3 regions of the Mesorhizobium sp. M0139 genome follow, and region 1 is predicted to be linked to each of the others. Evidence: predicted binding sites of a transcription regulator. Region 1 holds the regulator's gene; each other region holds the start of a gene.
The links. Region 1 encodes PhoB, which activates phosphate uptake and scavenging genes when phosphate is short. Its sites were predicted from a motif close to TGTCATNNANCTGTCAT; they were not measured.
Positions count from the first base shown of each region.

Region 2: a site for PhoB is predicted at 1,994-2,010, ahead of olsB (l-ornithine N(alpha)-acyltransferase). Genes of this name have one in related genera too.
Region 3: a site for PhoB is predicted at 4,384-4,400, ahead of NKJ58_RS26640 (DUF1045 domain-containing protein). Genes of this name have one in related genera too.

Region 1 is NZ_JAMYTN010000011.1:182,332-191,943, reverse strand. Features, by position in the region: gene pstA (phosphate ABC transporter permease PstA) at 1-225, shown strand, start outside; gene pstB (phosphate ABC transporter ATP-binding protein PstB) at 243-1,067, shown strand; gene phoU (phosphate signaling complex protein PhoU) at 1,109-1,813, shown strand; gene phoB (phosphate regulon transcriptional regulator PhoB) at 1,830-2,519, shown strand; gene NKJ58_RS20280 (ROK family protein) at 2,550-3,785, opposite strand; gene xylF (D-xylose ABC transporter substrate-binding protein) at 4,072-5,112, shown strand; gene NKJ58_RS20270 (sugar ABC transporter permease) at 5,258-6,574, shown strand; gene NKJ58_RS20265 (ATP-binding cassette domain-containing protein) at 6,587-7,384, shown strand; gene NKJ58_RS20260 (CHASE domain-containing protein) at 7,541-9,187, shown strand; gene NKJ58_RS20255 (YMGG-like glycine zipper-containing protein) at 9,227-9,469, opposite strand; gene NKJ58_RS20250 (hypothetical protein) at 9,553-9,612, opposite strand, start outside.
Region 2 is NZ_JAMYTN010000008.1:183,338-192,949, reverse strand. Features, by position in the region: gene grpE (nucleotide exchange factor GrpE) at 1-219, shown strand, start outside; gene NKJ58_RS16050 (trimeric intracellular cation channel family protein) at 338-970, shown strand; gene olsB (l-ornithine N(alpha)-acyltransferase) at 1,055-1,930, opposite strand; gene NKJ58_RS16040 (response regulator) at 2,207-4,495, opposite strand; gene acuI (acrylyl-CoA reductase (NADPH)) at 4,637-5,626, opposite strand; gene lspA (signal peptidase II) at 5,732-6,220, opposite strand; gene NKJ58_RS16025 (TrmH family RNA methyltransferase) at 6,217-7,071, opposite strand; gene NKJ58_RS16020 (RsmD family RNA methyltransferase) at 7,090-8,172, opposite strand; gene NKJ58_RS16015 (helix-turn-helix transcriptional regulator) at 8,299-8,997, shown strand; gene NKJ58_RS16010 (VOC family protein) at 9,089-9,499, shown strand; gene NKJ58_RS16005 (EVE domain-containing protein) at 9,496-9,612, shown strand, end outside.
Region 3 is NZ_JAMYTN010000019.1:18,968-28,579, forward strand. Features, by position in the region: gene NKJ58_RS26620 (sugar ABC transporter ATP-binding protein) at 1-786, shown strand, start outside; gene NKJ58_RS26625 (ABC transporter permease) at 831-1,817, shown strand; gene phnN (phosphonate metabolism protein/1,5-bisphosphokinase (PRPP-forming) PhnN) at 1,820-2,449, opposite strand; gene NKJ58_RS26635 (alpha-D-ribose 1-methylphosphonate 5-triphosphate diphosphatase) at 2,446-3,600, opposite strand; gene NKJ58_RS26640 (DUF1045 domain-containing protein) at 3,635-4,342, opposite strand; gene iolB (5-deoxy-glucuronate isomerase) at 4,497-5,309, opposite strand; gene NKJ58_RS26650 (hypothetical protein) at 5,503-5,751, opposite strand; gene iolE (myo-inosose-2 dehydratase) at 5,761-6,678, opposite strand; gene iolD (3D-(3,5/4)-trihydroxycyclohexane-1,2-dione acylhydrolase (decyclizing)) at 6,825-8,675, opposite strand; gene NKJ58_RS26665 (bifunctional 5-dehydro-2-deoxygluconokinase/5-dehydro-2-deoxyphosphogluconate aldolase) at 8,709-9,612, opposite strand, start outside.

The DNA of each region.
Region 1 (9,612 bases):
GCACCGCTGCTCTTGATCGGCATGGTCGCTTTCGTCGCCGATTATCCGGCGACGCCTTTCGATCCGGCGACCGCGCTGCCGGTTCAGATCTATATGTGGGCAAACGAGGCTGAGCGCGCTTTTGTCGAGCGCATGTCCGGCGCCATCATCATCCTGCTCGTCTTCCTCATGGCCATGAACATCACCGCGATCGTGCTCCGGCGCCGCTTCGAGCGGCGCTGGTAGAAAAAAGGCAATTTGGTATGAACATCATGACCGAACAGTCCCTTGAGAATGCAGTGGGCGACAAAATGAACGCCAAGTCGAACGAAGTCATCAAGATGCGCGGCGACAAGGTCGGCGTCTTCTACGGCGAGAAGCAGGCGTTGTTCGACGTCAATCTCGACGTGCGTCAGAACCAGGTGACGGCGCTGATCGGCCCGTCCGGCTGCGGCAAGTCGACCTTCCTGCGCTGCCTCAACCGCATGAACGACACCATCGATTTGGCGCGGGTGACCGGCAAGATCACGCTCGATGAAGACGACATCTACGACAAGAACATCGATGTCGTCGAACTGCGCGCCCGCGTCGGCATGGTGTTCCAGAAACCCAACCCGTTCCCGAAGTCGATCTACGAGAACGTCGCCTACGGCCCGCGCATCCATGGGCTGGCCAAGCGCAAGTCCGACATGGACCAGATCGTCGAGCAGAGCCTGAAGAAGGCGGCGATCTGGAACGAGGTCAAGGACCGCCTGCAGGAGCCCGGCACCGGCCTGTCCGGCGGCCAGCAGCAGCGCCTGTGCATCGCGCGCGCCATCGCCGTGTCGCCGGAGGTGATCCTGATGGACGAGCCCTGCTCGGCGCTCGATCCGATCGCCACCGCCCGTGTCGAGGAGCTGATCGACGAACTGCGCCAGAACTACACGATCGTCATCGTCACCCACTCGATGCAGCAGGCGGCGCGCGTGTCGCAGCGCACGGCGATGTTCCATCTCGGCTATCTCGTCGAGGAGGGCGCCACCGACAAGATGTTCACCAACCCCGACGACAAGCGCACCCAGGACTACATTACCGGCCGCTTCGGCTGAGCCGTCCGGCGGGTGAATTTTCAGGCACGAGGACCAAGATCATGGGTGAACATACCGTCGCCTCCTTCGATGAAGAGCTCGGGCAGATCAGCAAGCTGATCCGCGACATGGGCGATCTGGCAGGCTCGATGGTCAGCGGCTCGACCAGGGCGCTGCTCAATTCGGACAATGCGCTGGCACAGCGTGTCGTTTCCGACGACGCCATCATGGATGCGCGCCAGCGCGAACTGGACGACCGCGCCATCACGCTGATCGCCAAGCGCCAGCCGATGGCCAACGATCTGCGCGCCGTGGTCGGCTCGATCCGCATGGCGGGCGACCTCGAGCGCATCGGCGACCTCGCCAAGAACATCGCCAAACGCGTCGGCACCGTGGGCTTGAGCGTCACGCCGCGCGACCTCTCGCACTCCATCGATGCCATGGCGCAACTGGTGCTGATCCAGGTGCAAGGCGTCGTCGAGGAATATGCCGCCACCGATGCGGCAGCGCTTGCAAAACTCAGGAATGACGACGAGCGCATCGACGTCAAATACACGTCCGTGTTTCGTGAGCTTTTGACCTACATGATGGAAGACCCTCGCAACATCACCGCCTGCACGCATCTCTTGTTCTGCGCCAAGAATCTTGAGCGCATCGGCGATCATGTCACCAACATCGCCGAAAATGCGTATTATGTGCTGACCGGCCAGCAATTGCCCGCCAATCGTCCGAAGCAGGACGAGACGGCGATGGCCACGCCGGCCTGATGAGGGTGAACTGCCTATGATCGCGCCACGCATCATGGTCGTGGAGGACGAGGAGCCGCTGGGCGTGCTCCTCCGCTACAACCTCGAATCCGAAGGCTATCAGGTCGAGGTGGTGACACGCGGCGACGAGGCCGAGATCCGCCTGCAGGAAAACGTGCCCGATCTCCTGGTGCTCGACTGGATGGTGCCCGCTGTTTCCGGCATCGAGCTCTGCCGGCGGCTTAGAGTGCGGCCCGAAACCGAGCGGCTGCCGATCATCATGCTGACCGCGCGCGGTGAGGAAAGCGATCGCGTGCGCGGCCTGTCCACCGGTGCCGACGACTATCTGGTCAAGCCATTCTCGACGCCGGAGTTCATGGCGCGCGTGAAGGCGCTGCTGCGCCGGGCCAAGCCGGAAGTGCTGTCCAGCGTGCTCAAGGTCGGCGACATCGTGCTCGACCGCGAGTCGCACCGTGTCTACCGCAAGAAGAGCGAGATCAGGCTCGGACCGACCGAGTTCCGGCTGCTCGAATTCATGATGCGCCATCCCGGCCGCGTGTTCTCGCGCAGCCAACTGCTCGACAATGTCTGGGGCGAGACGATCTATATCGACGAGCGAACCGTCGACGTCCATGTCGGGCGCTTACGCAAAGCGGTCAACAACGGCCGCATGCCGGATGTCATCCGTACCATTCGCGGCGCCGGCTACGCGATCAGGGAAGACTAGGATGCTGCGCGTCGCGCCGTTGCCGGCCATTCAGGCGACATGCTTGCCGGATTTGGCCTGAATGCCCGGCGCGAAAATCTCCTGATCGACGAAGCCGAGCGCGCGCATGGCACAGCCTTCGCGGATCAGCGGCAGCTCGTTGGGCTCGGTGTCGAAGGAGATCGATTTCGAGTGCTGGCCGCCGGCGGTCTGGGCGATCGCTTCGCGCAATGCCGGTTCGATCAAGTCGAAGGCGGCGGCGCTGACGCCGACCATGGCGACGGGTGCCGGATCGATCAGTGCAAACAGGCTGCCGAGGCCGAAGCCGAGCGCCTCGCCGGCCCTGCGATAGGCTTCGCGCTCCGGGCCATCGGTTTCGCGGGCGCGCGCGGCGAGTGCGCGCATATCAGCGTCGCCGATATCGACCGGCTCGGCATCTTCGCTCATCATTTTGGCGCTGCGCCAGATGGCGTAGTTTCCGGCATAGGCCTCGACGCAGCCGCGCCGCCCGCAGCGGCAGAGCGCGCCGCCCGGACGGTGGATCATGTGGCCGAACTCGCCGCCCGAGGAATGGGTGCCGGTGAACAGTTCGCCTTTCAGCACCAGGCCCATGCCGATGCCGTGCGATAAGAGGATGGCGATAAAATTGTCGCGGTAGCGCTCGGGCTGGCGCCATTGCAGCGCCACCGCCATCATGTTGCAATCGTTCTCCATGGTGGCAGGAATGCCGAATTCCGCTTCCAACATGTCGGCGAAGGCAATGTCGGTCAGTGGCGTGATCGGCGACCACAGCATGGCGCGCGCCTGCGAATCGGTGATGCCCTGGATGCCCATGGCAATGCGGGCGATGCTCTGGACATCGAGGTCGGGATCCTCAAGCCGCCGCCGGACGATTGCTACGCATTCGCCAATCAGCTCGTCGCGCGGCTTGGTCAGCGTGTCCAGCCGGCGCTGTTCCTCGGCGACGACGTGGCCGGCATAGTCGATGACGGTGACGGACAGGAAATTGAGCGACAGCACGACGGTCATCACCGCCGCCGCTTCCGGGTTGAGACCAAGGCCCACCTGCGGCCGGCCGCGTTTCAGTGCGCCGGTCTCGCCAGGTTTGCCTTCAATCAGGATGCCTTCTTGAATCAGATCAGACGAGATTGCCGATATGGTCGAGTGGCTGAGGCCGGTGGTCGCCGCAATCTCGGTCCGCGACGGCTGGCCGGCCCGGCGCACGGCCGAAATCACCATCGCACGGTTGCGACGGCGCAGATCGTCGTGGCGGATCCCAACCGACATTTGTTTTCCTCCCGGCCTCCTCGCGCCTCATGATAGTGAAGGCGTTCGACGGCACCAGCCAAATATTGGCAGACGCCGGCAGCCCTGTCATTGTTTATTGCGGACCTCGAAAAAATTCGGCAAGGCCATCAGAATCCATCAGAATCGATGTTGACAGCGCCTTATCGATGTTGACAGCGCCTTATCATTGAACCAGTATTTTTTCGAGGCTCGAAAAAATAGGGCCTCTGTGTGCCGGCCCTCGGGCCAGTTTTGTCGCGCCGCACGCGGCGCAGGGAGGATTATGATGAACAGATTTGCAGCCGCCATGCTGGCGGGTGTCGCCATGTCGCTGGCGCTGATGTCGGTCGCGCAGGCGAAGGACAAGGTCATCGGCGTGTCGTGGTCGAACTTCCAGGAAGAGCGCTGGAAGACCGACGAGGCGGCGATGAAAACGGCGATCGAAGCCGCCGGCGACAAGTACATTTCGGCCGACGCGCAGTCCAATCCCGGCAAGCAGCTGACCGACGTCGAAAGCCTGATCTCGCAGGGCGCCAACTCGCTGATCATCCTGGCGCAGGACGCCTCGGCCATCGGCCCGGCGGTGCAGAAGGCGCTGGACGAAGGCATTCCGGTCGTCGGCTATGATCGCCTGATCGAGAACAAGGACGTCTTCTACCTGACCTTCGACAACAAGGAAGTCGGCCGCATGCAGGCCCGCGAAGTGTTCAAGGCGAAGCCCGAAGGCAACTATGTCTTCATCAAGGGCTCGGGCTCGGATCCGAATGCCGATTTCCTGTTCTCGGGCTCGATGGAAGTGCTCAAGGAAGCCATCGACTCGGGCAAGATCAAGAATGTCGGCGAGGCCTATACCGATGGCTGGCTGCCGGCCAACGCCCAGAAGAACATGGAACAGTTCCTGACCGCCAATGACAACAAGGTCGATGCCGTGGTTGCGGCCAATGACGGCACCGCCGGCGGCGTTGTCGCCGCGCTGACGGCGCAGGGCCTTGCCGGAACGGTTCCGGTCTCGGGCCAGGACGGCGACCATGCCGCCCTGAACCGCATCGCGCTCGGCACGCAGACGGTGTCGGTGTGGAAAGACGCGCGCGAACTCGGCAAGAACGCCGCCGAGATCGCCACGCAGCTTGCCGATGGCAAGAAGACGGGCGACATTGCCGGCGCCAAGGACTTCACCACGCCTGGCGGCAACACCGTCAAGTCGCTGTTCCTGACCCCCGTCGCGATCACCAAGGACAACCTCAACGTCGTCATCGACGCCGGCTGGATCAAGAAGGACGAAGTCTGCACAGGCGTCGCCGCCGGCAGCGTCGCGGCTTGCAACTGATCTCGACGACTTGAAGAAAATGAGGCGCCGCGGCTGTCAAGCCGCGGCGTTTTCTCTACGAGAATTGTGTGTTTCCGCCATCGGCGGCAAACTTCTAGGCTGTGGTCCGGCATCCGCGCCAGACGGCAAGCCGCTGGAGGACATCATGACCGACACGACCTCAAATCCGCAGGCCGATACGGCACGAGCGTCTGAACTCGGCGCGGTCGCCCGGTTCCTGAAAGCGACCGAGCTCGACACGCGCATGCTCGGCATGGTCGGCGCGCTGCTGGTCATCTGGGTCGGCATACATATCCTGTCGGGTGGGCTTTTCCTGACGCCGCGCAATCTTTGGAACCTGTCGGTGCAGACGTCCTCGGTCGCGATCATGGCGACCGGCATGGTACTGGTCATCGTCATGCGCAACATCGACCTTTCGGTGGGCTCCGTCGAAGGCGTGATCGGCATGATCATGGGCGTGGCACAGGCCGAATTCCTGATTCGCGTCATCGGCTTCCAGCTTGGAAACCCCTGGCTCTGGGTCGTCGCGCTTGCCGCCGGCGTGGTGCTTGGTCTGCTGATCGGCGCGTTCCAGGGCTTCATCATCGCCTATATGCAGGTTCCGGCCTTCATCGTGACGCTTGGTGGCCTGCTGGTCTGGCGTGGCATGGCATGGCTCATAACCAGCGGGCGCACGGTCGCGCCACTCGACGCCACCTTCCAGCTGATGGGCGGCGGACCACGCGGCTCGATTGGCGCCGCTGCCAGCTGGATCGTCGGCATCGTCGCCTGCGCGGCGGTCACCTTCGCGCTGCTCAACGGTCGCTCGCAGCGCAAGCGCTTCAGCTTTCCACTGCGCCCAGTCTGGGCCGAGACCCTGCTTGGCGTGGTCGCTTGCGCGGCCATCCTCGGCGCCGTGTGGATCGCCAATTCCTATCCATGGCCGATCGGCATCGTGCGCCAGTACGCACAGCAGAACGGCATCACCGTTCCCGAAGGCGGGCTGTTCATCGCGCATGGCATCGCCATACCGGTGCTGATGGCGGTGATTGTCGGCATCATCATGACGTTCATCACCAAGCGCACGCGTTTCGGCCGCTATGTCTTCGCCATCGGCGGCAATCCGGAGGCAGCGGAACTCGCCGGCATCAACACGCGCTGGGTGACCATGAAGGTGTTCATGATCATGGGTGTGCTGGCTGCAATCAGCGCGGCGATCTCGTCGGCCCGTCTCAATGCGTCAACCAATGCGCTGGGCACACTGGACGAGCTTTTGGTAATCGCGGCCGCTGTCATCGGCGGCACGTCGCTCGCGGGCGGCGCCGGAACGGTGATGGGCGCCATGCTCGGCGCGCTACTGATGCAGTCGCTGCAATCCGGCATGGTGCTGCTCGGCATCGACTCGCCGCTGCAGAGCATTGTCGTTGGCGCTGTCCTGGTCATCGCCGTCTGGCTCGACACCGTCTACCGCAAGCGCGTCTAGGGAGGAACGATTATGGAAAAAACTGCTCCCACCGGTACGCCACTGATCGACATGCGCAACATCTCGATCGCGTTCGGTGGCATTCGCGCCGTCGACGATGCGTCCATCGATCTTTTCCCGGGCGAAGTGGTGGCGCTGCTTGGCCACAACGGCGCCGGTAAGTCGACGCTGATCAAGATCCTGTCGGGCGCCTACAAGCGCGATGCCGGCCAGATCTTGGTCAACGGCCAGGAGGCCTCGATCTCCAATCCGCGCGACGCCAAGAAATACGGCATCGAAACGATCTACCAGACGCTTGCGCTGGCCGACAATGTCGACGCTGCCGCCAACCTCTTCCTCGGCCGCGAACTGATGACCGCGTGGGGGACACTCGACGATGTCGCCATGGAGGCCGAGGCGCGCAAGGTGATGGGCCGGCTCAATCCGCGCTTCCAGCGCTTCAAGGAGCCCGTGATCAAGCTATCGGGCGGCCAGCGCCAGTCGGTGGCGATCGCACGCGCCATCCTGTTCAACGCCCGCATCCTGATCATGGACGAACCGACGGCCGCGCTTGGGCCGCAGGAGACGGCGCAGGTCGGCGAACTGGTAAAGCAGCTCAAGGCCGACGGCATCGGCATTTTCCTGATCAGCCACGACATTCACGACGTGTTCGAGCTTGCCGACCGGGTCTGCGTAATGAAGAACGGCCAGGTCGTCGGCACCGCGCTCACCACCGATGTGACGCAGGACGAAGTGCTCGGCATGATCATCCTGGGAAAGTGCCCGCCCGGCGCCATTCCCGGTCCGGGTGCGCTGAAGATCGCGGCCTGAGACCACGCTATCGTCAGCTGTCATGTTCACTGATGCTCGAGATCGATAAGCCGGCTAAATATGCATGATATGCCAGCTGTCATTATGGCTTGGCCGCGCCATTGTCTTGCCGCGGCGACTTGCCCATAAAGGTCCCGAACCGTCCATGGGCCTGCGTTGAAGAAGTTTTTCCCGATCCTTGCCTTCATTGCCGTTGCACTGATCAGCCTGACGATGGCGGGCTTCGCCTATTTCGCGACCCAGGAAGCGGCGCGCATCAAGTTCGAGGCGACGGCCGACGACGCGCTCAACCGCATCGAAAGCCGTATCGATCTGCATCTGTCACTGCTGCGCTCGACGCAGGCGCTGTTCGACGCCCGCAATGGCGAGATTTCAGGTAGCGAATTCAAGGCCTTCTTCAGCGCCCTCGATGTCGATAACAATTTCGCCGGCCTGCGCGGCATCGGCTATCTCAGGCTGGCCAAGACCGGTGACGAAGCGGCGGTCGAGCGCGACATGTTGCGCGACCGCGGCGCCGCCCACACGGTCTATCCGGACACGACACAGCCATGGCGCACGCCCGTCGTGCTGTTCGAGCCGCTCGACCCTGCCAACGAATCCACCATCGGCTACGACATGTTCACCGAGCCGGTGCGGCGCGAGGCGATCGAAAAAGCGATGGCCGATGACGCACAGCACGCAAGCGGTCTGGTCCAGCTCGGCCAGGACACTGGCGCGGCGCAGACCTTTACCGGTTTCCTGGTCTTCGTCAGGCTCAATGTCGAAACCGCGCCGGATGGTATCAATGCGTCCAGATCATCGACATCAGGCCTTCTCTACGCGGCCTTCCGCGCCCGCGACCTGTTCCAGACCGCGCTCAGCCGCACGCCTTTGCTGCCGGTCAACACCGCGGTCTATGACGGCACGGCCGACGCCGACAATCTTCTGTTCCAGTCGGAAACGCCGCCGGTTGCGAGCTTTGGCGACAGGCTGTTGGTGACGCGCAAGATCATCGTCGCCGGTCGGCCGTGGACGGTGCTGTTTCGGCCGACAAGTGCATTTTCGCAACCGTCCTCGCGCGCCATTCCGGTCATGCTCGGGCTGTTCGGCCTGCTTCTGGCCGGGGCCATCGCGTTGGTGGCGCGCTACCAGGAGCGCGCCTACGACGCCAAGTCGCTGCTGCATGAAACGACGGAAAAAAGCCTGCTCGAAAAGGATTTGATGCTGCAGGAGATGAAGCATCGGATCAAGAATTCGATCACGCGGGTGCTGGCGATTGCGCGCCAGACGGCAGCGCAAGCAACCGACGTGAAGGAGTTCTCAACTTCCTTCTCAGCCCGCCTGCAGGCAATGGCGGCTTCCCAGGATATGCTGACGCGTTCGCGCTGGCAGAAGGCCGATCTTGGCGACCTGCTGCGCATCGAGCTCGGCCAGGTGTTCGGCAAGGAGCTTCCGGAAGGGATATTGTCAGGGCCTCAGGTGCTGCTCGACGAGAGGACGACGCAGGCGCTTGGCCTGACCTTTCACGAACTGGCGACGAATGCGCTGAAATATGGCGAGGCCGGCAATTCCGTGGGTGCGCTCAAGGTCGACTGGTCGTTCGAGGGGCGCGGGTCCGAGCGGATGCTGGTTCTGAACTGGCGCGAGGCCGGGCAGAAGGAACTCGAAGCGCCGGCGAAGACCGGCTTCGGCACCAAGCTGATCGACCTCAATGTCACGCGCGAATTGCGCGGCACGATTGCCCGAGATTTTCGCATCGATGGGCTTACGGTGGAAATCAGGATCCCGCAGCCTGATGCAGTCAAACAAACGGAGACCGGCTGACCGGTCTCCGTCGCGATTGTCTGACGCTTTTGAAGCGGATCAGCAGCGAGCGGTGTAGAGCCGGCCGCGATTGTCGCGATACTGGCAATAGCCGTTGCGCAGGTTGCGCACCAGCAGGCCGGAACCGGCGCCAACGGCTGCGCCGATCAGCGCACCCTTGCCGCCGCCGATCAGTCCGCCGGCCAAAGCACCGACACCGGCGCCGACACCGACATCCTGCTCGGTCGTGCTGCAGCCGCTGACGGCGACCACCGCAACCATGGCAATAATCAATTTCCGCATAGAATCTCTCCTCACTTTTGTCCTCACTTTAGTAAGCTCCAGCCGCTATTTAGCACGAAACAGCAGCCTTTGCCCGCTCGATCTTATTGTTGGCTAAGAGAGTCTTTTTCGCGGCGCGTGGCGTTCGACGCGACCACGACACT
Region 2 (9,612 bases), on a different contig from region 1:
AAGTTCGACCCGAATTTCCACCAGGCGATGTTCGAAGTGCCCAATCCCGATGTGCCGGCCAACACCGTCGTCCAGGTCGTGCAGCCGGGCTATTCGATCGGCGAGCGCGTGCTGCGGCCGGCCATGGTCGGGGTCGCCAAGGGCGGCCCCAAGATCGCGGCCACCGAAGCGCCGGTCGAGCCGGGGCCGGTGAACGAGCAGGCCGAGAAGGATGCGTGAGTAGGGAATAGGCAGTAGGGAATAGGGAATAGGGAATAGGGAATAGGCAGGCGTATCAATCGCGCGGCTTCGTGTTATTCATACTTTCCCTAATCCAAATCCCTACTACCTCATGTCCCTGACACCCATCGACCTCCTCGACTATGCCGGCGTCGCCGTCTTTGCCGCGACCGGGGCGTTGGCGGCTTCGCGCAAGCAGCTCGACATTATCGGCTTCCTGTTTCTGGCCAGCGTCACCGGCATTGGCGGCGGGACACTGCGCGACGTCATCCTCAACCTGCCCGTCTTTTGGGTCGCCAACTCCGGCTATGTCTTGGTTTGCGCGGCGGTTGCGGTGCTGGTCTTCTTCATCGCCCACCGCGTCGAATCCCGCTGGAAATGGCTGCTCTGGCTCGACGCCATCGGATTGGCGGCCTTTTCCGTAATGGGCGCGGCCAAGGGGCTGGCCATCACCGGCTCGCCGGTCGTCTCCGTTGTTATGGGCGTGCTGACCGCTACGTTCGGCGGCATCCTGCGCGATCTGCTGGCCGGCGAGCCATCGGTGCTGCTCAGGCCCGAAATCTACGTCACCGCCGCACTCGCGGGCGCCGGCCTCTACACACTTGGCGATCTCGCCGGCCTGCCGCCGCTCGCCTCGGATGTCGCCGGCTTCGCCGCGGCTTTCCTGGTGCGCGGCGGCGCGCTGAAATTCGGTTGGACGTTTCCATCCTACAAGAGCCGCCCGGGACGGCGACCGGAGGATATTCCATAGGGAGGGGATTAGTGAGTAGGGAGTAGTCAGTAGTCAGGAATCCCGGCAGCCTTCACTACTGCCTACTGCCTACTGCCTACTGCCTCACGCCGCAAAGCGCTGCGCTTCCCCGCCATAATAGTTGACGTAGCGGGCGCCGATTTCCTTGACCGGCATCACCACGAACACATCGACCGTGGAGAACTCACGGTCGATGACGCAGCCGTCGCCGATGCGGGCGCCGACGCGCAGATAGCCCTTGACCAGCGGCGGCATGGCCGCGATCGCCGCCTTGGCGTTGACCGCCTCGATCGGCATCAGATCCATCGAGCAATAGCGCCCGGAGACCGCCCGCACATCCCAGGCGGAGTTGGTCCGGCAGTGATGGGCAAGGTAGGTGAGCGCCTCGGCATGCGCAGCCGGCACCGTGCCAGGGAACGAGGCACAACCGGTCATCACGCCGATCTCATAGTGGTTGATGTAGGCCCAGATGCCTTGCCACAGCGCCTCGATGGTGCGCTTCGAGCGGTATTCCGGCAGCACGCAGGAGCGGCCGAGCTCAAGGAAGCGCTGGCCAGGATGGCGGGCGATCAGCTTAGTCAGTTCGAACTCGCCTTCGGAATAGAAGCCGCCGGCGGTCGCGGCAATCTCTTGCCGCAGCAGGCGGTAAGTGCCGACGATGCGGCGATGCTCGGGGCCGGAGATCGAAGTGTCCAGCACGAGGAGATGGTCGCACAGCGGGTCGAAGCGGTCGGCGTCGCGCCGGTCCTGCGCCTGGAACAGGTCCTTCCTGGCGCCAAGCTCGTCATAAAACACCCGGTAGCGCACTTCCTGGGCGGCGGCGATTTCGGCCTCATTGCGGGCAAGCCGCACTTCGAGATTGCCGATACGGCCCAGCGGTGCGCCTGTTGCGACGGCATCGGCGTTCCGCGCGGCGAGCAAAGCGCCGCCTGCGCTGGGCCGAGTGTCACATTCCGGCATAACTGTATGCACGAGTGATTCTCCTTCGAGCCATCCCTCTTGGCACGGGGATACGGTGTAGGTGCAACAGGATTGTGACAGTACCGTGATACGGCGCGACGGGCAATACTTCGTCGGCTGGCGAAAACCCTCATTCGGCTACCTACGTGACGCGAGGATTGCGCCAGCGTCGCCTTGAAGCGCGTCGCGCTGGGACGATTCACGCGACGCGCTTTAAGTCTTTGTTTTGTGCATGTCGTCTTCTCAAAACCGGGGCCACTTTTGAGCGACATGAATTCAGGCGGCCACCTGGCCCTCGACGGCATGGACCAGCGCGTCGGGATCGAGCGGCTTGGTGACAAAGCCGCTGGCGCCATGGGCGAGCACGGTGTGACGGGTCTTTTCCTGGCTGTCGGCCGAAAGCACCATGATCGGAACCGGCGGCACAGCCATTTCCTCCTCGTGGCGGCGGATGGCGGCGATCGCGTCCAGCCCGTCCATGACCGGCATGTGCAAATCCATCAGCACCACATCGAAGCGATTTTTCAGCCCGGCTTCGGTCACCGCCTCGACCGCGGCCTTGCCATTGCCGACCACTTTCACGCGATGTCCCGCCTTCAAAAGCGTGGCGCGGGCAAGCATGGCGTTGATGTCGTTGTCTTCGGCGATCAGCACCGACAAACCTTGCTGGCGCCCGCCATGGGCACGAAGCGAGGACGCGCCGGTCTTTTCCGGCTTGGGCGGCGGCAAGGCAGGGGCATGACTGGTCAGCAGCACGCGCAGCAGGGTTTCGCCGCGCACCGGCCTCGCCAAGAAGGTGGCGTAGCCGCTGGTGCGGAATTCGCCAAGCATGCCGCGGTCGGTCGGCGCGATCAGCGTGATCGCCTCGCAATCGGCAAAGCCACTCTGGCGCAGGCGCTTGAGCAGTCTGCCGTCGCCGTCCTCCAGGGCCGCGTCGATCAACAGCACATCGCAATGTTCGGCGAAGGGCGTCGCCTGGGAAGCAGTTGCGGCGACGTCGACGGCGCCGCCATGGGCGCGGATGGTGCGGGCGATGGCGTCCGCCTCGACGGCGTTCTTCGACACGATCACGGCGCGCCGGCCGGCGAGGATGTTCTGCCGGTTCTGCGGTGCTTCGGTTGCTCCTGCGGCCGGGATCTCGAAGACGAATTCCGATCCCTCGCCAAGCCGGCTCGACACCGAAATGGCGCCGCCCATGGCGGTCACCAGCCGCCTTGAGATAGCAAGACCGAGGCCGGCGCCGCCATGGGTGCGGGTCGAGGTGCCGTCGGACTGTTCGAATTCCTCGAAGATGCGCTCCATATCGTCTTCGCGCAGGCCAGGGCCGGTGTCGGCGACGGTGAAGCAGATGCGGTCGCTGATCTCGGTGCGGGCCCGTGCAACCGAAACCAGCACGCCGCCGGTGTCGGTGAACTTGATCGCATTGCCGATCAGGTTGAGCAGCACCTGCCTGACTCTTCCCGGATCGGCCATGATCATCTGTGGCACGTCGGGCTCGACATGACAGCCGAGGCCGATGTTCTTGGCGAAGGCTTTCGCCGCCATCAGTTCGATGATGTTGTCGGCGATTTCGCGCAGCGATGTCGGCTGCGGCTCCGGGTCGAAACGGCCGGCCTCTATCTTGGAATAGTCGAGCAAATCCTCGATGAGCGCCAAAAGGGCGCTGGCCGAGGTCGAGACAGCGCCGACATAGGTGCGCTGCTCGGGCGACAGATTGGTGTCAGCCAGAAGCTTGGCCATGCCCATGATGCCGTTCATCGGCGTGCGGATCTCATGGCTGACGGTGGCGAGGAAGCGCGACTTGGCCTGGCTGGCATATTCGGCGCGCTCACGCGCGGTGATCAACGAGGATTCGGCGCGCTTGCGGGCGGTGATGTCACGGGCAATCGCCCGGTGCGAGACGGCGCCGCTATCCTTGTCGCGCACCGACAGTTCGATCCACGAGAACCAGCGCGGACCGTTCGGCGTGCGGATGGAGACGTCGGTGGAACTCAGGCATTCGTGATCCGAAAAGGCGGCGTCGGGGACGATGCCGACATCGATGCCGTGTTCGGCGAGGGTCCTGCCGGCAAGGTCGCGTTGGTCGGTTCCGACGAGGCTGGCGAAAACCTTGTTGGCGTAGACGATGTGGCCGTCGCGGTCGCGGTGGACGACGAGATCGCCGAGCGCATCAATCAGCCCGCGAAAACGCTCCTCGCTCTCCTGCATCTCCCACATGCGGTCGGCCAGCGTCTCGATTTCGGCGCGGCTACGGGCCGCGGTTTCGTCGAGCAAGGCCGCCGCGCGGCGGACGGTGCGCCGGCTGCGCAGGTGCATGGCGACGCCGGCAAGGCCTGTCGCCAGCAGGCCGAGGGTGATGAAGATCGGCGCACCGGTGAGGTGGGAGAGGCCCGCCAGCACGACACTGGCGACCACCGTCAGGAACGGCAGGCCCTCGGACGTGGCGCGCGGCAAATCCGGCGCCAGAGGCGGCGACGCAACACGCTGCCGCTTCGCCGTCGCCGGACTCGGCCCGTCGACGCTTTCGGCACGGCTCTTCTCTTTCCTGGCGGACTCCGCGATCATGCGGAACTCCTTGCAGATAGAGATTATGGAAAAGCGCGGCGGATCGTTCGAATTTTAGCGGTCATGCATTTTTGGCGGTTTTCCGCATCGCCTGATCTTTTCCGAAACCTGATTCCCTTTCGGGATCATGCTTCGGGAGCCTCACATATCGACAACCACGCGGCCCCTGATCTTGCCCTCGACGATGTCATGGGCGGCGGTGATGATGCCGTCGAAGCCGATGGTCGTCGACAGGCCGGCGAGCTTCTTGAGATCAAGATCGCTGCCGATGCGGCGCCAGGCTTCCAGCCGCACAGCCTTTGGCGCCATCACTGAATCGATGCCGAGCAGCGAGACGCCGCGCAGGATGAACGGGGCGACGCTCGACGGCAGATCCATGCCACCCGCCAGGCCGCAGGCGGCGACCGCGCCGCCATAGGCGGTCATCGACAGCACATTGGCCAGCGTGTGGCTGCCGACGGCATCGATGCCGCCGGCCCAGCGCTCCTTGGCCAGCGGCTTGGCCGGCTGGGAGAGTTCCTCGCGCGAAATCACTTCGGCGGCGCCGAGGTCGATCAGATAGGGGCTCTCGGCGCTGCGGCCGGTCGAGGCAATGACGTGGTAGCCGAGGCTGGACAGGAGCGAGACCGCGACCGAACCGACGCCGCCGGCGGCACCCGTCACCACCACCGGGCCGCGATCGGGCAGGATGCCGTGCCGCTCCAGCGCCATGACGCACAGCATCGCCGTATAGCCGGCGGTGCCGACCGCCATCGCATCGTGGGCGCTGATGCCGTCGGGCAACGGCACCAGCCAGTCGCCGTTGACGCGGGCGCGCCCGGCATAGGCGCCGAAATGCGTCTCGCCGACGCCCCAGCCATTGAGGATGACCTTGTCGCCCTTGCGCCAGTCGGCATGCGATGAGGAGAGGACGGTTCCGGCGAAATCGATGCCCGGCACCAGCGGCCAGCGGCGGATCACTGGCGCTTTCCCAGTGATGGCCAGCCCGTCCTTGTAGTTGACCGTCGTCGCCTCGACCGCGACGGTGACGTCGCCTTCCATCAGATCGGCTTCGCCGAAATCGACGACCTCCACCGACTGTTTCTTTTCGGCGTCGCGCGAAACGAGGATGGCTTTGAAGGTTTCAGGCATCTCTTCTCCTCGGCTTCGCAAAGGCTGGCGGTCGGCATTGGCTGGCTCTGGCCGAACTGTGCGGCGACCGTCCGGCGAGGTCAATTGGTCAAAAGAGTCGGGCCGTCAGGCTTCTGGGCCTTGCGGCTTGGCCTCGCGCCGCCAGCCGATGAACTCGTCGAAGACGACCAGCGCCGCGCCGACCGAAATGAAGGCATCGGCAAGGTTGAAGACGGCGAAGGACCATACCGGCGTGTGGAACAATATATAGTCGATGACGTGGCCGTAGACGGCGCGGTCGATCAGATTGCCGATCGCGCCGCCGATGATCAGGGCAAAGCCGATGCGGGCCAGCACATGGCTGGAGGGCGTGCGCGTCGCCAGATAAAGCACGAAGGCAACGACCACGACCGCGATGACGACCAGGCCGGTGTCGCCGAAGGACGAGAACATCGAGAAGGCGATGCCGGTATTGTAGGTGCGAAACAGCGCCAGGAATGGCACCAGGTCGAGCTTTTCCTGGAAGACGAGGCCGGTCTCGATCAGATGCTTTATCCACTGGTCGAGCGCGATTGCCACCACCACCAGCAGCGCATAGGGAGACCATGATTTCAAGATGTGGCGTCCTCGGGGGCAAGTTTCAGCGCGCCGCGCCGGATCTCGAACAGCATGATTCCGGTGGCGACCGCCAAATTGAGTGAATCGGCGCGGCCGGCCTGCGGAATCCGCAGCAGCCGGTCGCAGCTTTCCGCCAGATTGTCGGGCAGGCCCTGCTGCTCATTGCCCATCATCAAGAGCACCGGTCCTCGGGAGAAATCGACCGAGCGGTAATCGACCGCGCCCTTCAGGTGGGTGCCGACGACCAGGCCCGAGAAGCTGTTTCGCCAGGCCAGAAATGCTTCCGGCGTCGCCTTGGTCACCGGCACGGCGAAGATCGAGCCCATGGTGGCGCGCACGGTCTCGACAGAAAAAGGATCGGTAGTCTCGCCGACCAGGATGACGCCCTTGGCGCCGACGGCATCGACGGTGCGGATGACGGTGCCGAGATTGCCGGGATCGCGCACCCGGTCGAGCGCCACCCAGACGTCGCCCTCGTGAGCGCGGATGTCTCTTAGCGGCAGCAGTTTTTGCCGGAAGACGCCGACCACCATTTGCGGATTGTCGCGGCGGGTGATGGCGACCAGCACTTTTTCGGACACTTCCAGCACGGTGCCGCCGGCTGCGACCGTGCGCGCCGCCACCTTTTCGACCGCCGCATTGCGTCCGGCCTTGGCGAAGACCAGCGTCCTGATCGACCAGCCGAGGTCGAGGGCGTCGATGACCAGCTTCAGCCCTTCGGCCATGAAGGCGTTCTGCTGGTCGCGGAATTTCTTCTGGGCGAGCGCCTTGATGTCCTTGATCAGCGGATTGGCGAGGCTGGTGACTTCCTTGACTTGCCCCGGCGCGCCGATGTGCCGTTCGTTCATTCAAATCCCCACGGCATTTCAGGCCACCCAGCGCGAAAACAGCGATGTCGACAGCGCCCGCCCGGCGGACTGCTCGCGGATGATCAGTTCGCCTGATTCAACCGTGCCGCCCATGCCGGCAAAAGTGTCGCGCATCAAGGCATGGATGGCGAAGAAGGAGGCGCGGATGGAATAGGCGGTCAGCACCACGGTGAGCGGTTTCGGCGTCAGGATCGCGCGGCAAAGATCGGTCAGGCCGGGCAGGTCCTCGAACAACTGCCAGACCTCGCCCTTGGGGCCGCGGCCATAGGCGGGCGGGTCGAACAGGATGATGTCGTAGCGGCTGCCGCGGCGCTCTTCGCGCTCGGCGAATTTCACTGCATCGTCAACGATCCAGCGGATCGGCTTGCTGCCGAGACCAGCCATTTCCTGGTTTTCGCGCGCCCAGCCGACCGCCTTCTTGGAGGCATCGACATGGGTGACCTCGGCGCCGGCGCGGGCGGCTACGAGAGACGCGAGCCCGGTATAGCCGAACAGGTTCAGCACCTTGACCGGGCGCTTGGCCGCCGCGATCAGGCTGGCCATATGGTCCCAGTGCGAAGCCTGCTCGGGGAAGACGCCGACATGGCGAAACGAGGTGAAGCGGCCGAGATAGTCGATGCCGTCATGCTTCATCGGCCAGGTCTCGCCCAGCGGTACCTTCGGGAACCGCCAGCGGCCGATGCCTTCCTCGTCGGTGTCGCCGGTGAAGATGGCGTCGGCGCGGTCCCAGTCCCTGGCCGGTAAGGCCTTTTGCCAGATCGCCTGTCCCTCGGGCCGCACGATGCGGTAGGGGCCGTATTGTTCGAGCTTTTCGCCGGCGCCGCTGTCGAGCAGTGCATAATCCTGATTGGGCGCCACTTCGAGGATCACCGGCAGGCGCTCAGTGGGCAGGATGCCTTCGCGACGCGCCAGGATACGGGGGGCGGGCTTCGGATCAGACCGGTCGTCCGGTTTTGTTTCGTGGCGTGGCTGTCTGGCTTCGGGTCGGACTGGTACGGTCTCCGGCTGCGGCCGCGCATGTTCGGTCCTGCCCTTTGCGGGCGGACGGTTGTCGCGGCGTTTGTCGCGAAAAGACTTCAAGCAGGAGCGTCTCCGGAGGCGGCAGGCCGCTTTTGGCATAGGGTCACCGGCTGCGCAAACAAAATGGTCCAGCGTCGAATGTCTGAGGTGGTGGACCTCGCTGAGGAAACAGGCAAATCTCGAATCATGTCCCGTTCCGAACGCCTGCTCGACCTGATCCAGATCCTGCGCCGGCATCGCCGGCCGGTGAGCGGTCGCACGCTTGCCGGCGAGATGGACGTTTCGATCCGAACGCTCTACCGCGACATTGCCACGCTGCAGGGGCAAGGCGCGCCGATCGAGGGCGAGGCTGGGCTGGGCTATGTGCTGAAACCCGGCTTCATGCTGCCGCCACTGATGTTCACCGACGAGGAGATCGAGGCCATCGTTCTGGGATCGCGTTGGGTTGCCAGACAACCGGACAAGCGGCTGTCGGCCGCCGCCACCGACGCGCTGGCCAAGATCGCCGCTGTGCTGCCGGATGATCTGCGCGAGGACCTCGATGCGACCGCGCTTTTGGTCGGGCCGCACGGCGATGCTGTCGAAAGCATCGACCTTGGCCTGGTGCGCCAGGCGATCCGCAACGAGAGAAAACTCGGCTTTCTTTACCGCGATGCCGGCGGCGCCGCCTCCGAGCGCTTGATCTGGCCATTCGCGCTCGGCTTTTTCGACAAGGTGCGGGTGGTGGTGGCCTGGTGCGAGACGCGGCAGGATTTCAGACATTTTCGCGCCGACCGGATGTCGGGGCTCAACACCACGTATATCCGCTATCCGCGTCGTCGGCAGGCGCTGCTGAAGGAATGGCGCGCGACGCTGGACGCACCGAAGCGCCAGCCTGGCGCTTAATGCTCCTTTCCACGCGCCCACAAGACGCTGCTGCCAGAATCTGACAGTGGGGTCACCTATGCTCCTCCAATCGAAACCCTGGAGAGCAGACATGAACACCCCCAATTTCGTCATCCTTTATGTCGACAGCCCGGAGCGGAGCGGCGCCTTCTACGGTGCGCTGCTGGGACGCCAGCCGGTGGAGACGTCGCCGACCTTCGTGCTGTTCGTGCTCGACAATGGCTTCAAGCTCGGCCTGTGGTCGCGCCACACGGTGGAGCCGTCGGCCGCGGCCGCGGGCGGCGGTGCGGAGCTCGTCTTCGCGTTGGACCGGCCTGATGCGGTGGACGCCGCCTACACGGACTGGGCAGGACGCGGCTTGACCGTTCTGCAGACGCCGACCGACATGGACTTCGGCCGCACCTTCGTTGCGCTCGATCCCGACAAGCACCGGCTGCGCGTCTACTGGCTGAACGACGGAGAACAGGCCAATGGGGAACAGGCCAATGGAGAACAGAAGTGAGTGCGCACTGGATCGCGGTCGCTTCCGCCGAACATGTCCGGCGCGGCCGCGAGGCCGGCTTCATGCAGGTCAACCACGGCAAGGCGGCACCCTTGCGCCGCATCAAGCCCGGC
Region 3 (9,612 bases), on a different contig from region 1:
CGCATGCTGAAGGAGCGCGAGAAGGCCTCCGAGGCGGCTCGGGCGCCGGGCGCCACGGCTCTCTCAGCCAAAGCCATCCGCACCCCCGCCTACCCTGCCCGGCCGGTCGACCTCGACATCAGGCGCGGTGAAATCCTCGGCCTCGCCGGCCTTGTCGGCTCCGGCCGCACCGAACTGGCGCGGGTGTTCTTCGGCATAGACAGCACGCTTGGCGGTGGGCTCGAACTCGACGGCAAGCCGCTTGTGCTGGGTTCGGCGGCCGATGCGGTCGCGCATGGCATTTTCCTGGTTCCGGAAGACCGCAAGCTGACCGGCATTTTGCTTGACCTGTCGATCGCGCAGAACATCTCGCTGCCCAACCTGCCGGCGCATGCGAAGCGTAGACTGGTGTCGGCAAGCTCCGAGGCCGCCACCGCAGAGAAGCAGAAGACGAATCTCGGCATCAAAGCGCCGTCGGTGCAGACGCGAACCGGCACGCTGTCGGGCGGCAACCAGCAGAAGGTGGTGCTGGGCAAATGGCTGGCGATGAACCCGAAGGTGATGATCCTCGATGAGCCGACGCGCGGCATCGATATCGGCGCCAAGGCCGAGATTTACGGGCTGATGCGAGCCTTGGCCGATGCCGGCGTCGCCGTGCTGATGATCTCCAGCGACATGGAAGAGGTGATCGGCGTGTCCGACCGCATCGCCGTCATGCATGAGGGCCAGATCTCGGGCATTCTCGACAAGGAACAATTCAGCCAGGAAAACGTGCTGTTGCTGGCGGTCGGCAAGCCGGCAAACTAGCGGGCTTCAGGCGATTGCCGGTCCGGCGCATTGGGGAGAAGACGATGAGCAAAAAAGATCTCGGCCTGCTGATCCTGATCCTGGTGGTCGGCGCCGTGGTGACCGCCATCAACCCGCGCTTCCTTTTGCCGATCAACCTCGCCAACACCTCGAACCTGATCGGCCTGTTCGGGATCCTCGCCATCGGCCAGGCCTTCGTCATCATCACCGGCGGCATCGAATTGTCGGTGGGGTCGCTGGTGGCGCTGCTCGGCACGCTGTTCATCGATTTCATCGCTGTGCGCGACATGCCATGGCCGCTGGCGCTGCCGCTGATCCTGGTGCTGGGCGGCATCATCGGGCTGGCGCATGGCTGGCTGATCACAAGGCTGAAATTGCAGCCCTTCGTGGTGACGCTGTGCGGCCTTTTGATCTATCGCGGGGTCGCCCGTTTCTATACCGCCGACGGCACCGCCGGCTTCGCCTTCGGCCAGAATTTTCCCGAGCTCGAATTCCTCACCGCGGGCCGCAGCTATGGCGTGCCCAACAGTTTCATCGCACTGATCGTCATTTCGATCGTCATGTGGGTGGTGCTGCACCGCTCGGTGTTCGGACGCTACCTCTATGCCATCGGCAAGAACGAAGAGGCGGCGAAATATTCGGGCATCCGCACCGGCCGCGTCGTGATGGCCGCCTATGTCATCTGCGGCGTTCTGACGGCGCTGTCGGCGATCTATTTCGCCATGTACACGCGCTCGATCTCGCCGGCCAGCCACGGCCAGTTCTACGAACTCTACGCCATTGCCGCCGCCGTGCTCGGCGGCTTCTCGCTGCGCGGCGGCGAAGGCTCGCTGGTTGGCGTCATCCTGGGCACCGTGCTGCTGCAGGAGTTGCAGAACCTGGTCAATCTGCTCGGCATCCCGTCCTCGCTCAACTTCGCGGTGATGGGCGGCGTGATCCTGATCGGCGTGCTGGTCGACCAGCAATGGGGCGTGTTCCGCGCAAGGCGGCTGATGCTCGATGCCAGCCGCAAGACTGTCGCGGCCGAGTAGCGCTACATCACGCCGGATATATCCGAGAAGGCCATCGCCTTGCGCAGCACCTCGGCGAAGCGTTCTCCGGCGGCTTCGCGCCGGCCGCCATTGTCGATCGAGGTGACGCCGGAGCCGGACAAAGCGACATTGGCGCTGCGGGCGAGCCGAGCCAGCACTTCGCCGCGCGATTCGCGGCCGCGCTGGGCGAGACGCTCGGCGAGGATTTCCGGCGAGGCGGTGATCTCGACGACAGCCAGATTGGCATAGCGCTCCCGCAGCACCGGGATGACTGCGCGCGAGACATTGGCGACCGCGACATGGCCATTGGCGATGGACCAGTCGACATCGGCCGGAATGCCGTAGCGCAGGCCGTGCGCCTCCCAGGAAATGGCGAAGGCGCCGTCGGCCTCGGCTTCGACAAAGGCCGCGTCGGCCAGCGTGTCGTGATCCTCGCTTGCCGCATCGCTCGGCCTGGTGATGACCCGGCGGACGAACTCCAGCCTCGTCTCGTCGGCAAACAAGGTGCGGGCATAACCGATTACCGTATCCTTGCCGGCGCCACTCGGGCCGACGACGGCGACGAAGACGCCGTTGCGGACCGGAAAGGCCTCGCTGGTCAGTTCGCGCTCGATCGACGCCGAGACCATCAGGCGACCCGCCGCCCTTGGCGCCAGACGGTGCGCACGACCGGCACATGGTCGTCGACGCGCACCCGCACGAGGTCGGCGCGGCGGCCCTGTTCGATGACGCCGCGGTCGTTGAGGCCGATGGCCTCGGCCGGGTTCTTCGACACCATCGCGACCGCCTGCGGCAAGGAGATGCCCTCGACGACGTCGCCGAGGAAGAAGGCCGACTGGATCAGGCTGAAAGGGATATAGTCGGACGACAATATGTCGAGCAGGCCGTCGCCGGCCAGCGTGCGGGCCGAGACATTGCCCGAATGCGAGGAGCCGCGCATGACGTTGGGCGCGCCCATCAGCACGCCGAGCCCGGCATCCTTCGAGGCCTTGGCGGCTTCCAGCGTGGTCGGGAATTCCGCGACGCGCACGCCCTGCTCGATCGCTTCGTCGACATGGCCCGATGTGGCGTCGTCATGGCTTGCCAGCACAATGCCCCGCTCGTTGCAGGCGGCTGATATCGCCACCCGGTTCGGTCCCGAATTCTTCGCTGATTCCGACATCCGCTTTTCGCAGAACAATTGGAAGTCGCGATCGGTCAATTTCAGCTTGCGCTGATAGTAATGGGCGTAGGTCTCGAGATTGACGAACTGACGCTGTCCCGGCGCATGGTCCATCAGCGAGGCCAGCTTGACCCGCCCGTCGCCATCGAAATTGGCGAAAGCCCGCAAGCAATCCGGCGCCGAGACCTCGCAGCGCAGGTGCAGGAAATGGTCGGCCCGCAACCGGTCTTTCGCGACGCTGTCCTCGATCGCGCCGGCGAGCTTGCGGATGTCGTCGGAGGTAATATCCGCGTCCTCGTCCATGCCGACACGCAAAGCGTCGAGCACGGTGGTGATGCCGGCGGTGGCCACCTGCGCGTCATGGGCAAGGACGGCGGCGATCGGGTTCCAGCGCACTTTCGGGCGCGGCGCATAGTGGCCTTCGAGATGGTCAGTGTGCAGCTCGACCAGGCCGGGAATGATGTAGTCGCCGCCCATGTCCTCGCCGTCCATGCTCCCGCCGGTGTGGCCGGTGCCGGCGTCGACGCCGGAGATAAAACCGTCGCGCAGCACGAGCGACCCTTCGACGATCTCGTCGGCAAGCACGATGCGGGCGTTGTGGAGAACAGTTTCGGCGGTCATTCAGGCAGTCCTTGCTTACTCGGACGAATTGCGGTCAGGCGGTTTTTCGGGCAGCGCGGCGGCCGAGCGCATGATGCGAAAGCACCATGAACGGAGCGCCCGGTTCGGTTTCGACGAACAGCGTCAGCGCATCCACCAGCACCGGCTGCTGCAGCACATCGGCGAACAGGCTGTCAATTGCCGCGCGCAGACGTTGGCTTTCCTGCGGCCCGGCCCGGCCGGACAGTGTCATGTGGAAGCGAAAGGTCTCAAACACATAGGGATAGCCCCACTGGCAGAGATTGCGGAACTCGGCCGGCTTCAGCGAATCCGGGCTGCGCCGCTCGATCTCGGCCTCGGTGAGCGGCGCGCGAAAACGGTCGAAGCTAAGCACGACATCATCGGCGAAACGGTTGAGCGGCGGCAGCGGGCCTTCCGGCAGCAAAGCGAAGAAACCATCGATCTGGCTGACGACCAGGCGCGGGATGGTGACCGTCGGCGTTGCTTCGGCAAAGGCGTCCAGCGCCGCGCGCAACGAGCTTTCGGTTTCGTTGGCGGCCAACCGGAAGGGCGCTTTCAGCGTCGCATGAAAACCGTAGCGCCGCGCCGATGCGGTGTGAAAGGCGACTTCGGCCGCCGACAGCTCGCCCACCGCCTCGACCGGCCTGGTGGCGGCGCCAAAGGGGTCGCGGCCCAGCCAGTTGGCGGCGATCCGCGCCAACGGCTCGTCCTGCCTTGGGGTGAAATAGATGGCGTAGCGCATCGAAAAAAATCCTCGTCAGCCCGCTGCCATAGGTGATTTCCATGACGGATTGACGAAGCTTATGCGGGTTTTCGAAGGCAAATCGACCCCATGGATCGTTAGCCGACGATTTTTTGCTGCTGGACCAACCGCTTCCGGCGCAAGCGAAGGCCGATCAGGCCTTCGTCAGCCACTCGTGCTCGGGCGCGTTGTGGAACTTCCACGTCCGCTTCGGCCCGGCCATGACGTTGAGGTAATAGAGGTCGTAGCCGTGGCAGGCGGCGCAGGGGTGATAGCCCTTGGGCACCAGCACAACATCGCCGTCCTCGATCGCCATGGCTTCGTCCAGCTCGCGGGCGCCGGTCTTGTCGGCGTCGGTGTAGACGCGCTGGAAGGCAAAACCCTGCGGCGGGTTGAGGCGGTGGTAGTAGGTTTCCTCGAGATAGGATTCGGCAGGCAGATTGTCCTGGTCGTGCTTGTGCGGCGGGTAGCTCGATGTGTGGCTGCCGGGCGTGATGACCTCGACCACCAGCAGCGAGTCGGCCGGCTTACCCTCGGGCAATATGTTGGTGACGTAGCGCGTGTTGGTGCCTTTGCCACGCACTTCCTGACCGAGGTCGTCCGGGACGATGACGCGCACCGGGAGGCCGCCGCCAAGGCCCGGCGCCGAGCAGACCGCGAGCTCGAGATCGGTGTCGGCGGTGACCGACCAATCCGACCCCTCAGGAATATAGACCGACCACGGCTTGCCCTCGAAGGGCGACATGCGCTCGCCGAGCAGGCCGAGTTCCTGGCCGCCGGCCCTTGCCGTGCCCTTGCCGGTGACGAACACCAGGCAGACTTCGCGATCCCGCGTCTTGCCGGATGCGGTCGCGCCCGGCTTCAGCCGGTGCAGGTCGAAGCCGACATAGGTCCATCCGGCGCTTTTGGGCGTGACATGGGCGACGCGGCCATGGCCCTTGTCGGCTTTGACGAGCAGTTTCGACATGTTTTGTCTCTCCTATCGCATGTCTTCGAGGTCGGCCTCTCAACTTCGTCATCCTAGGGCGAAGCAGGAGCGAAGCTCCGTCGCGAAGACCCTAGGATGACGAAGCGAGGGACGTTCCGACCAATCACCGACGTAGGCGATAAGCCAGGTGTCGAGTGTCCGACCCGCAAGCTCCTTCCGAGCCGCGGCCGCTTCATTCCTTCGGTTCGGCGTCCGCCTTCGCTTCGCCGGTCTTCGGTCGATCAGGCGCAGCCTTGCTCTCCTCCACCGGCTTGTAAAGATAGAAGAACTGCCACACCGCGTAGCCAGCAAAGCCGAGCGCGATAACACCCCAGAACGGCGTGCCGGAGGCGAATTCTATTCCCGCCCAGATCACGCAGACGGCGACGACGGCAACGCGCCGCCACAGCGGCCGGAAGAACGGGTGCTCGTAATCCTTCATTGGATCGCCTCAGGCATTGGGAAAACCCTGCGTTTCCACCGTGTAGCCGGCCGCCGTCATCACCCGCATCAGCTCCCTGTAACCCACTTGGGCCATCTTCAGCGGCGGGTTCTTTTTCGGGTCCTGCTCGGCCTCGACGACGAACCAGCCTTCATAGCCATGGTCGGCGAAGCGCTGCACGATGGCGCCGAAATCGAGCGAACCGTCGCCAGGCACCGTGAAGGCACCGAGCGCCACGGCGTCGAGAAAGGACTGCTTCGTGCGGTCGAGCCCGTCGATCACGCCCATGCGCACATCCTTCACATGGACATGGCTGATGCGCTTGTGGTGGTTGTCGATGGCGCGCAGCACATCGCCACCGGCAAAGGCGAGATGCCCTGCATCGAGCAGCAACGGAATGCCTTCGCCGGAATGGCGCATGAAGGCATCGAGCTCCGGCTCGGTCTCGACCACCGCCGCCATGTGATGGTGATAGGACAGCGGCATGCCTTGCTCTGCGCACCATTCGCCGAACTCGGTGAGGCGCCTGGCATAGGCCTTCATTTCGTCGTTCGACAATTTCGGCTTGGTGGCGAGAGGCTTGGAGCGATCACCCTGGATCGAGCGGCCGACCTCGCCATAGACGATGCAAGGCGCATTCACCGCCTTGAACAGGTCGATCATCGGCTGGATGCGATCCCTGTTCTTGCCCATATCCTCATCAACCAGCGTGCCGGAGAACCAGCCGCCGCACAGCGTCACGTCGGCCTTTTTCAGGATCGGCAGCATGATTTCGGGCTCGTTTGGGAAACGCCGGCCCATTTCCATGCCGGTGAAGCCGGCAGAGCGCGACTGGCGCAGGCACTCTTCCAGCGAGACGTCGTCGCTGAGTTCGGCAAGATCATCGTTCCACCACGCAATGGGGGACATGCCCAGTTTGGCTTTCAAGTTTTAGCTCCGGTTTCTTGTTCACCCTCCCGTTGTGGGGAGGGTCGCTGCGAAGCAGCGGGGTGGGGTGCGGCGCCAGACCCCCACCCGGACCTTCGGTCCGACCTCCCCACAAGGGGGAGGTAGGGGGCAGCGCTGACTTAGCATCAATCGCCAATAGTCTGCATCTGCCGCTTTTCGTCATAGGCCTTGCGGGCTGCGTTGACCTGCGGCCGTGCGGAGACTTCCGGCACCGCGACATCCCACCAATGGCCGCCGGCATCGGTGGAAATCAGCGGGTCGGTGTCGATGACCAGCACGGTGGTGCGGTCGTTGGTTTTCGATTTTTGCAGCGCGGTCTCCAGGCCGGTGATCGACGGCACCTTCTCGGCAATAGCGCCCATGCTCGCCGCATGCGCGGCGAAGTCGATGTCGGGCAGGATCTCGTGGCGCGCGTCCTTCAGGAGGTTGTTGAAGTTGGCGCCGCCGGTGGCCATCTGCAGCCGGTTGATGCAGCCATAACCCCTGTTGTCGAGCACCACTATGGTCAGCTTCAGGCCGAGCATCACCGACGTGACGATTTCGGAATTCATCATGAGGTATGAGCCGTCCCCGACCATGACGACGACCTCCTGGTCGGGCTTGGCCATCTTGGCGCCGAGCCCGCCGGCAATCTCGTAGCCCATGGTCGAGAAGCCATATTCGCCATGGTACGAGCCGGGCGCGCCTGCCTGCCAGAGCTTGTGCAACTCGCCCGGCAGGCCGCCCGACGCATTCAGCAGCGTTACGCCGGACCCGAGCGCGCGCTGCACGGCGCCGATCACCTGCGCGTCCGAAGGGAAGGCGGCGTTGGTCGACGCCGTCACCTTGGAGGCTTCGGCCTGCCAGGCCTTCTTGCCTTGGGTCGCATTGTCGGTCCATGTCGCCGGTGCTTTCCACTTCCCCAGCGCAGCACCGAGTTCGGCGAGCCCTTCGGCCGCATCGGCGACCAGCGGCAGCGCGCGGTGCTTGCCGGCGTCGAAAGGCTGCACGTTGAGCCCGATGATGGTCTTGCCGGAGTTCTTGAACAGCGCCCACGAGCCGGTGGTGAAATCCTGCAGGCGGGTGCCGATGGCGAGCACGACATCGGCTTCTTCCGCCAGCCGGTTGGCCGCGGACGTGCCGGTGACGCCGACCGCCGCCATGTTGAGCGGATGTGTGTCGGGCAGCGAGGATTTGCCGCCTTGCGTCTCGCAGACCGGAATGCCGGCGCTCTCGGCGAATTTCGCCAGTTCATCCGAAGCCTGCGAATACAGCACGCCGCCGCCGGCGATGATCAGCGGTTTTTTCGCACCCTTCAGCGCGGTGACCGCCGCCGCCAATTCATGCCGGTCCGGACGCGGACGGCGCTGGTGCCAGACGCGCTCGGCGAAAAAGCTCTCGGGATAGTCATAGGCCTCGGCCTGCACGTCCTGGCAGAGCGACAGCGTCACCGGGCCGCATTCCGCCGGATCGGTCAGCACCTGCATGGTCCGCGCCAATGCCGGGATGATCTGCTCGGGACGGGTGATGCGGTCGAAATAGCGCGACACCGGACGGAAGCAGTCATTGACCGTCGCGGTGCCGTCGGAAAAGTCCTCGGCCTGCTGCAGCACCGGGTCGGGAATGCGGTTGGCGAAGACATCGCCCGGCAAAAACAGGACGGGCAACCTGTTTACATGGGCGAGCGCCGCCGCCGTCACCATGTTGAGCGCACCGGGGCCGATCGAAGAGGTCGCGGCCATGAAGCGGCGGCGGAAATTGGCCTTGCCATAGGCGATCGCCGCATGCGCCATCGCCTGCTCATTGTGGGCGCGGAAGGTCGGCAATTCGTCGCGCAGCTGGTACAGCGCCTCGCCGATGCCGGCGACATTGCCGTGACCGAAGATCGCCCAGACACCGCCGAAGATGGGCACTCGTCTGCCGTCGATCTCGGTCATCTGCTTGCTCAGAAAGCGGGTCAGCGCCTGCGCCATCGTCAGGCGGATTGTCTTGCTCATGGTGTTTTCCTCCGCAGTCCTCTTGCCGCGCCTTTATGCTGCTTTACGGCCACGCGCGGCAAGCCACGCTTCGGTCAACTGTTCGAAGCGCGCGGCCATGTCGGCGATAGCCTCGTCATCCGTCATCTTGCCCGCCAGCCATTGTTCGGCGGCGTGGACGAAGATGGTGCGGCCGACGGCAAAGCCCTTGACGATCGGCGCCTTGGCGGTGGCGGCAAAGGCCGCTTCCAGTTCGTCCTGCGGCGCTTCGAGACCCAGCAGCACGACGCCACGACACCAGGGATCGTGCTTCAGGATCACCGCTTCGATCTTGGCCCAGGCGCCGGCCGACGCCTGCGGTTCGAGCTTCCACCAGTCCGGCTTGATGCCAAGCGCATAGAGTTCTTCCAGGGCGCGCGGGATGGTCGTTTCGTCGAGCTTGCCGTGCTTGCCGGCGATGATCTCGACCAGAAGCTCCCGGCCGACCTTCCGCGCGGCTTCGAACAGCGAGCGCAGCTTCTGCTGCTGCTCTTCCTTGAGCGCTGCCGGATCGTCGGGGTGATAGAAGCACAGGCATTTGATGCAGTGGTCGACCGGCCATTCCACCAGTTGCGAGCCGATGTCCTGCGAGAACTCGAAGCGCAGCGGCCGCGAGCCCGGCAGTTCGACGGGACGGCCGAGCCAGGCAAAGGGGTGGCGGGCGAATTCGAACATCGCTTCGCGGCCATGCTTCTCGTCGATCAGCATGCCATAGCCGTCGCGGCCGGCGGCGACTTTCGCCGCAGCCTTGACCGCCAGCACCTTGAAATCGCGGATGCGCGCCGGATCGGCGCCGGTCTTTGCCGCGACGTCCTCAAGCTGCACACGGTGGTCGCAGGCGAGCGCCATCATCGAGGGGATATCGCGGCGGCGGGTCGTCGCCCAATGGATGTGGTTGATCGCCTCGTCCTTGCGCAGA